2 regions of the Lysobacter terrae genome follow, and region 1 is predicted to be linked to the other one. Evidence: predicted binding sites of a transcription regulator. Region 1 holds the regulator's gene; the other holds the start of a gene.
What was found. The regulator HrcA, encoded in region 1, represses chaperone genes, less so after heat shock. The targets are predictions, from matches to a motif close to TTNGCACTCNNNNNNNNNGAGTGCNAA.
Positions count from the first base shown of each region.

Region 1 (4,420 bases):
CCAGGGTTTCGATGCCCAGCGACAGCGGGGTCACGTCGAGCAGCAGCACGTCCTTGACGTCGCCGGCGAGCACGCCGCCCTGGATAGCGGCGCCAACGGCCACGGCTTCGTCCGGATTGACGTCCTTGCGCGGCTCCTTGCCGAAGAAGTCGGTCACCGCCTGCTGCACCTTCGGCATGCGGGTCTGGCCGCCGACGAGGATCACTTCGGAGACGTCCGAAGCGCGCAGGCCGGCGTCGTTCAACGCGACGCGGCACGGTTCGATGGTCTTCTTGACCAGGTCGTCGACCAGCGCTTCGAGCTTGGCGCGGGTCAGCTTGATGTTGAGGTGCTTCGGACCGGAAGCGTCGGCCGTCACGTACGGCAGGTTCACTTCGGTCTGCTGCGAGGACGACAGCTCGATCTTGGCGCGCTCCGCGGCGTCCTTCAGGCGCTGCAGGGCGAGCGGATCCTTGCGCAGGTCGATGCCCTGGTCCTTGTTGAACTCGTCGACGAGGTAATCAATGACGCGCTTGTCGAAGTCTTCGCCGCCGAGGAAGGTATCGCCATTCGTCGACAGCACTTCGACCTGCATCTCGCCGTCCACCGACGCGATCTCGATGATCGAGATGTCGAAGGTGCCGCCGCCCAGGTCGTACACGGCCACCTTGCGGTCGCCGCCCTTCTTGTCCATGCCGTAGGCCAGCGCGGCCGCGGTCGGCTCGTTGATGATGCGCTTGACGTCGAGGCCGGCGATCTTGCCGGCGTCCTTGGTCGCCTGGCGCTGGCTGTCGTTGAAGTAGGCCGGGACGGTGATGACCGCTTCGGTGACGGTCTCGCCCAGGTAGGCCTCGGCGGTCTTCTTCATCTTGGCCAGCACTTCGGCCGAGATCTGCTGCGGCGCCATCTTCTTGCCGTCGGCGGTCGCCACCCAGGCGTCGCCGTTTTCATGCTGGGTGATGGTGTACGGGACCAGGCCGATGTCCTTCTGCACTTCCGCGTCGGTGAACTTGCGGCCGATCAGGCGCTTCACCGCGTAGAAGGTGTTCTTCGGGTTGGTCACCGCCTGGCGCTTGGCCGAGGCACCGACCAGCACTTCGGCGTCCTTGGTGAACGCCACGATCGACGGCGTGGTGCGATCGCCTTCGGCGTTTTCGATGACGCGGGCCTTGCCGCCTTCCATGATCGCCACGCACGAGTTGGTCGTGCCCAGGTCGATGCCGATGATCTTTGCCATTGGTGTTTCCTCGCGAATCTAAGCTTGTGTTCGGTGGCGGTGCGTACCGCCGATGTGCGCTATCTGGGGGATCGCTTTGCGCCGTTCAAGGGTTTGGCGCGGATCGATATCGCAAATCGGCCTCTCGAATCAGTCGTGCTTGCTGACGGTCACCAGGGCCGGGCGCAGCAACCGCTCGTTCAGCAGCCACCCCTTCTGGTAGACCTGCACCACGTGGCCGGGCGCGTGGCCCGCGCCGTCGACCATGCTCATGGCCTGATGGTGTTCGGGGTTGAAGGGCTGACCCGTGGGGTCCACGGCGACCAGGCCGTTGTCCGTCGCCACTTTCAGCAGCTGCCGCAGCGTCAGCTCCATGCCTTCGCGCAGGTGCTGAGCGGTATCGGCCTTCACCGCCAGTCCGGCCTCGAGGCTGTCGATCACCGGCAGCAGATCGCCCAGCAAGCGCTCGTTGGCGAACTTGCGCGCCATCTCGATGTCGCGGGCCAGGCGCCTGCGCTGGTTCTCCAGTTCGGCGCGCTCGCGGAGGGATTCCTCGCGCAGCCGGGTCACTTCGGCCTTCAGCGCCTCCAGCTCCGCGGGCTGGGGATTGGGATCGTTGATGGCGGCATTCTCGCCTGTCGCTTCTTGCATCGGTTCGGTCGTCATCGTGCGTGGGTCTGCATTGCGCCAAGTGCGCTCTGGGCAGCAATGGGGCCGGCGCGCTGGCGATTCAAGCGCCTGGGTTCAGGCGCTCGACTTCACGCCCGCATGACGCCGCGTCAAGGCGAGCTGTCGGACTGGATCGCCGCGCCCAGGGCTTCGGCCGCCGCCTGGACCACGGGAATCACGCGGTCATAGGCCATGCGGCTGGGCCCGATCACGCCCAGCACGCCCAGCACCTTGCCGCCGGCAGCATAGGGCGCGGTCACCAGGGACATGCCTTCCAGCGGGGCCAGGCCGGTTTCCTCGCCGATGAAGATGCGCACGCCCGGCGCGCGGACAGTGCGTTCGAGCAGTTGCAGGATCTCGCGCTTGCGGGCGAAGGCTTCGAACAGCTCGCGCAGGCGGTCCAGGTCGGACAGCTCCTGCACCCCCATCAGCCGGGTCTGCCCGGCCAGCACCATGTCGTCGTGGCCGGGGGTCAGCACCTGCTCGGCGAGTTCGACCGATTGCGCCAGCAGCAGCTCCATCTCGTCGCGGGCATTGCGCAGCTCGTGCAGCAGGTGGGCGCGGATGTCCGGCAGGGTGCGCCCGGCGAAATGGGTGTTGAGGTAGTTGGTGACGCGCTCGAGTTCGCCGGTGTCGTAGGGACGGCGCGTCTGGATGATCCGGTTCTGCACCTCGTTGTCGGCGAACACGAGGATGGCGAGCACGCGCTGCGCGTCCAGCGGTACGAATTCGATGCGGCGGAACGCGAACTGCTCGCGCCGCGGCACGCTGACCACGCCGACGAAGTGGGTCATCGCCGACAGCAGCTCGGAGGCGCTGCCCAGCAAGGCCTGCGTGCCCGACCCCAAAGGCAGTTCGCTGCGCAGCCGCGCCACTTCGCCCTCCGGCAGCGGCCGGACCTGCAGCAGCGAGTCGACGAATAGGCGATAGCCCTGCGCGGTGGGAATCCGCCCGGCCGACGCATGCGCCGCGCTCAGCAGGCCGACTTCCTCGAGGTCGGCGAGGATGTTGCGGATGGTCGCCGCGCTCACGTCCAGGCCGGCATGCCGGGCCAGGGTCTGCGAACCGATCGGCTCCCCGCTCTGGATGTACCGGCCGATCAGCGTGCGCAGCAATTGCCGCGCGCGCGGATCGAGGCTGGCGAGGTCGGCGGGTGAGCGGCTCATGCGGGCGATATAAAGCCGGCCGGGGGCCGGCGCAAGGCGGGAGGTGCACGCCAAGCCAACTCCGTTTCGGTTTGTGAGACGCGCCACGGTTACAGGTGGCGGCCCTCCCCGCCCTCCATCCCGGCAATGCGCCCCGCTTACAATCGATCCATGCTGTCGCATCTAGCCATCAAGGATTTCGCCGTCGTCCGCAGCGCCGAACTGGATTTCGGCCCGGGCCTTACCGTCATTTCCGGCGAAACCGGCGCCGGCAAGTCGCTGCTCGTCGATGCCCTGGGCCTGCTCTCCGGCCTGCGCGCCGACAGCGGCGTGGTCCGGCACGGCGCCGAACGGGCCGAACTGACCGCCGAATTCAGCCTGGACGACGCCTCCCCCGCCCTCGCCTGGCTGCGCGAGGCCGAACTGGACGAGGGCGACGGCCAGACCAGCTGCCAGATCCGGCGCGTGATCCGCGCCGACGGCGGCTCGCGCGCCTGGATCAACGGGCGCCCGGCGACGGTCACGCAGCTGACGGAACTGGCCGGCCTGCTCGTGGAGATCCACGGCCAGCACGAACACCAGGCCCTGCTGGCGCGTTCGAGCCAACTGGCCCTGTTGGATGCTTACGGGCGCACCGACGGCGAACTGGCCGCGGTCGCCGCCGCCGCCAAGGCATGGAGCGAATTGCTGCGCGAGCGCGACGCCTTGTTGGCGCAGGGCGATGTTTCCGATCGCATCGGTTGGCTTGAGCATCAGTTCGCCGAGCTCGATCGCGAGACCCTGGACGCGGATTCACTGGCGAAGCTGCAAACCGATCATCGCCGTCACGCGCACGCCGCGGGCCTGATCGCGGCCTGCGACAACGCCGTGTCGGAATTGGGCGGCGAGGAAAGCCCTTCCCTGTCGCGCACGCTGCACCACGTCCGCGGCGAACTGCAGCGCGTGGCCGAGCACGAACCGCGGCTCAACGAAGTCGACGCGATGCTGGACAACGCCGCGATCCAGATCGACGAGGCGCTCGCGCTGCTGGACCGCGTGCGCAGCGATCTGGACGTGGACCCGGACGCGTTCGCCCAGCTCGAACGCCGGCTCGGCCGCCTCCACGAACTCTCGCGCAAGCACCGCGTCCCGGCGGAGCAACTGGCCGCCCAGCGCGACGCGATCGCCGACGAACTGGCCCGGCTGCGCGGCGCCGACGAGCGCCTGCAGCAACTCGATGAGGTCATCGCCCAGGCCCGTACGCGCTGGCGTACCGCGGCGGAGACGCTCGGCAGCAAGCGTCGCCAGGCGGCGACCCGACTGTCGAAGGACACCACCGCCTTGATCGCCGAACTGGGCATGGGCGGCGGACGTTTCGAGGTTCAACTCGAGCCGAGCGAAAGCGAACGTCCGGATCCGCTCGGCGGCGAAC
Region 1 covers NZ_BAAGSX010000001.1:941,803-946,222, reverse strand. The annotation lists gene dnaK (molecular chaperone DnaK) at 1-1,216, opposite strand, end outside; gene grpE (nucleotide exchange factor GrpE) at 1,346-1,861, opposite strand; gene hrcA (heat-inducible transcriptional repressor HrcA) at 1,975-3,030, opposite strand; gene recN (DNA repair protein RecN) at 3,181-4,420, shown strand, end outside.

Region 2 (4,420 bases), on a different contig from region 1:
TCATCCGCGCCCGCCTGCACAACAGGACGGCGCCATCGTTCCGTTATCGCGACTTCGGCAATCTCGCCACCATCGGCCGCATGGCAGCCGTCGTCCACCTCGGCCGGCTGAAGCTCTCCGGCCTGTTGGCGTGGTGGTTCTGGCTCTTCATCCACATCTTCTTCCTGATCGGCTTCCGCAACCGCCTCATCGTCCTCATCAACTGGGCGTGGGCGTATTGGAGCTATCAGCGGCATGCGCGGATCATCCTGGGAACGGATCCCGCGCCCCCCGGCGACGAATAGACGCGGCGCGCCTGCGGGACTGGATAGCGTCAACGATCGCGTGATAGCGTCGCGGCGCGGCGGCAATGCCGTCGCATGGGGAACCCGTCGCCACTATTCACGGCAAGCATAGATGCGTGCCGTCGGCGGCGCTTATCTATTTCCAATCAAGGACATCAAGGGAATGCGTAATCTTTTTGCTTTCGTTTCGCTCGCGGTTCTCGGCTGCACGGCCGCTCCGGCCTTCGCCCAAACCACAACGACCTCTCCCTGCACGCAGTGGATTTCGGCCGTACCCTTCAAGATCTCGCAACCTGGCTACTACTGCCTCAAGCAGAGCATCGCCACCAGCGATAACGGCATCGAGATCGCCTCCAGCGACGCTACGTTGGATTGCCGCGGAAGGAGCTTGACCCAGGAGCGCGCCTCGAACGACGCGACTGCGATCTACACCGGCAACGATCCGGTGCAGGACGTCACCGTGCGCTCGTGCAGGATCGTCAATTTCGCCACAGGCATTAATTTCGGCCTCCGCAGCGAGCGCATCCAGATCCTCAACAACGACATCCTCAAGGCGCAGATCGACGGCATCGTGCTGTGGGGCAGCAACTCGAGGATCGTCGGGAACAGCGTCATCAATACCCACAACACGTGGTACGACTACAGCCGCAACATCACCGTCACCGCCTTCGAGCCTGGCGTCCACTCCACGGGCAATTCCATCACCAACAACGTCGTGGCGGGCGCCTACGGAAACGCGACCATCTGGGGCATTCGCGCCGACATGACGGACGACATCCTCATCAACAGCAACCAGATCGCGGACCTTCAGCCCAACGAGGGCGGCTTCGCGGCGGCCATCAACTCGGATGGAACCACCGCACAGGTCATCGGCAACGTCATGATGTCGCGTACTGGCAACAACTACGGCAACCTCAGCAGCGCTGCGCTGTGCACGCGAAACATCGCGATCGGCCTGACCACGCCGGGCTTCGAGTGGTGCGCCAAGTCCGTCAACAATACGGTCCTGCCGTAACGGCCTGGCACCGCAAACGAAAACGGCCCCGAACCGGGGCCGTTTTTTTTTACGCGTCGAACTTAGGCCGCGAACAGCGCCTTCATCTTCTTCAGCGCATTCGCTTCGATCTGGCGGATGCGTTCGGCGGAGACGCCGTATTCGTCGGCCAGTTCCTGCAGCGTGATCTTGCTGTCGGCGTCGAGCCAGCGGCGCTTGATGATGTCGCGCGAGCGGGCGTCGAGGTTGGCGAGGCCCTCACGCAACAGTTCCAGGACGTTGTCCTCGGCGTCGGCGCGTTCGTAGGCCTGCGACGGGTCTTCGCTGTCGGCGCGCAGGTATGCGGCCGGCGACGGCGGGGCGTGCTCGTCGTCCTCGTCGGCGGGTGCGTCGAAGCCGATGTCGCGGCCGGACAGGCGCGATTCCATCTCCAGCACTTCGCGCTCGGACACGTTGAGGTCGGCGGCCACGGCGCGCACTTCCTCGGCATTCATCCAGCCCAGGCGGGTCTTGGACTTGCGCAGGTTGAAGAACAGCTTGCGCTGCGCCTTGGTCGTGGCGACCTTGACGATGCGCCAATTCTTGAGGATGAACTCGTGCATCTCGGCACGGATCCAGTGCACGGCGAAGGAGACCAGGCGCACGCCCTGTTCGGGGTCGAAGCGCTTGACCGCCTTCATCAGGCCGATATTGCCTTCCTGGATGAGATCGCCCATCTGCAGGCCGTAGCCGTTGTAGCCACGGGCGACGTGCACGACGAAGCGCAGGTGCGAGTGCACCAGGTCGCGCGCGGCGTCGAGGTCTTCGCCGTCGCGGAAGCGGCGGGCGAGGGCCTGTTCGTCTTCGGCACTGAGCACCGGGATCTGGTGCACCGCGCCGATGTAGGCGTCCAGCGAGCCGAGCGCGCTGGGGATCGGCAGGTTATTGGCGACGAGAGCAGTGGTGGTCTGGGACATGGCAGGGATCTTAGCAGTCGGGGTATGAGACTGCTAAAGGGTCGGGGAGTTCCGGAGCGTTGCATTCATGGAACGAGGCTGGGGCCCGCCCGCAGTGGGCAGGCCGTCCAGGCCGAAGCCTGGTTCATGGGGTCGTCCAGGCCTTCCAACAAGGCCGCCCGCCCGGGCCGCGGCCCTATTTAAACGCCGGGGACCGGGCTCGCATCTGTATGGATATGCTCGCCGCCGTGACCACCCTCCAGATCCAGGACTCCCCCGACCACGGGGCCGCCGACGAGCGCACGCTGGTCGGTGCGGCCGCCCGGGGCGAAGTCGCGGCCTTCGAGGCCCTGTACCGCCGGCACGTGGGACGGATCCATGGCGTGATCGCCCGGCTGGTCGGCGGCCAGGGCTCGCGGGCCGAAGACCTGACCCAGGACGCCTTCGTCCGCGCCTGGCAGGCCCTCCCCGCCTTCCGTTTCGAATCCGCCTTCGCCACTTGGCTGCACCGGCTGGCGGTCAACACCGCGCTGATGGACCTGCGCAGCCGCAAGAGCCGGCCGCAGGACGAGGGCGACGAAGACGCGTTCGAGGCGCTCGGCACGGCCGATTCGGCCGGCCAGGCCACGGCCCTGTCGATGGACCTGGAACGCGCGGTCGCCAGCTTGCCGCCGCGCGCCCGCGCCGTCCTGGTCCTCTACGACGTTGAAGGCTGGCAGCACGAGGAAATCGCCACCGAGCTCGGCATGGCCGTCGGCAGCTCGAAAGCGCAATTGCACCGGGCCCGCACGCTTCTGCGGACCCGGCTGGAGGCACACGCATGAACACTAACGACAACGAAAACACGCATCTCCCCGATGCCCTGCGTTGGCAGCTGCGGGGCCTGCGCCAAGACACGACGCCTGCCCACGATCTGTGGCCTGGCATCGCGGCCCGGCTGACCACGCAGCAGGCGGCGCAGCCGCGCCCGCAGCACTGGCTGCGATCTGTCGCGATCGCCGCCAGCCTGGTGCTGGTCGCAGGCACCGTCGGCTGGCTGGTCCAGCGGCCGGCCTCGCAACCCACGACGCCCGAACCTTCGGAAGCCACGATTCTGGTCCAGCGCGAAGCCGACAGCCTCACCCGCCAATACCAGGCGGCCCTGCAGGAAGTGCAGGCACCGATGCCGGCCAGCCTGCGGCCGACCGCCGAAGCGCTCGACCGCGACGTCGCCGTCATCCGTCAGGCACTGGCGCGCGATCCCGACTCCGTACGTCTACTGGAACAGCTGCGCCGCACCTACGCCCATCGCCTCGCGCTCGCACAACGCGTGGCCTACACCTGATCCACGCTTCGCCAATTCCTGATTCGGTCCGATTCGATTTACTGGTTCCATCGATTCCATAAAAAGTTGTCCCGGAGAATTCCCATGTCCCGACTCCTCATCCTCCTGATCGCCGGCGTGCTTGCAGCGCCATCGCTGTGCGGCAGCGCGCAGGCCGCTACGCCGATCAATGAAACCCGCCCGCTGGACGCGCGCGGCCACGTCACCATCGACAACCTGAAAGGCAGCATCGAAGTGCGCGCATGGGACCGTCGCGAGGTGAGGATCGAAGGCAACCTTGGACAAGGCGTGGAGAAGCTGGAAATCACCGGCGACGCGCAGCACCTGTCGGTCAAGGTGAAGTATCCGAAGACCGGCGGTCTGGGCTTCTTCTCCGGCAGCGACAAGAGCGAACCTTCGCAGCTGCAACTGATGGTGCCGTTGCAGGCCGACCTCGACATCGACGCGGTGTCCGCCGACGTCGACGTCAACGGCATGGCCTCGGGCGAACTGCTCATCGACAGCGTCAGCGGCGACATCAACGTCGTCGGCGCGCCGCGCGAAGCGACCATCGACAGCGTCAGCGGCGACATCAAGCTGATCCTCAACAGCGCCAAAGTCAGCACCGAGAACGTCAGCGGCGACATCGAACTGCGCGGCCGCCTCAGCGGCGACGTGCACGTCGAAACGGTCTCCGGCGACATCAACGTGGCCGGCCACGAAAGTAGCCTGCGCAAGCTCAGCGGCAACACCGTGTCGGGCGATCTGACCGTCGGCACCGGCCTCGCCCCGGGCGGTCGCATCGGCCTGGAAAGCGTGAGCGGCAACCTCACCCTGCGCGTGCCGGCCAATCTGTCGGCGCAGGTGCAGGGCAAGAGCTTCAGCGGCGAGCTGGTCGCGCCGG
Region 2 covers NZ_BAAGSX010000008.1:548,463-552,882, reverse strand. The annotation lists gene ACYVJ8_RS14185 (NAD(P)/FAD-dependent oxidoreductase) at 1-284, shown strand, start outside; gene ACYVJ8_RS14180 (right-handed parallel beta-helix repeat-containing protein) at 397-1,299, shown strand; gene rpoH (RNA polymerase sigma factor RpoH) at 1,362-2,234, opposite strand; gene ACYVJ8_RS14170 (RNA polymerase sigma factor) at 2,450-3,037, shown strand; gene ACYVJ8_RS14165 (hypothetical protein) at 3,034-3,537, shown strand; gene ACYVJ8_RS14160 (DUF4097 family beta strand repeat-containing protein) at 3,622-4,420, shown strand, end outside.
Region 2: a site for HrcA is predicted at 2,245-2,271, ahead of rpoH (RNA polymerase sigma factor RpoH). Genes of this name have one in related genera too.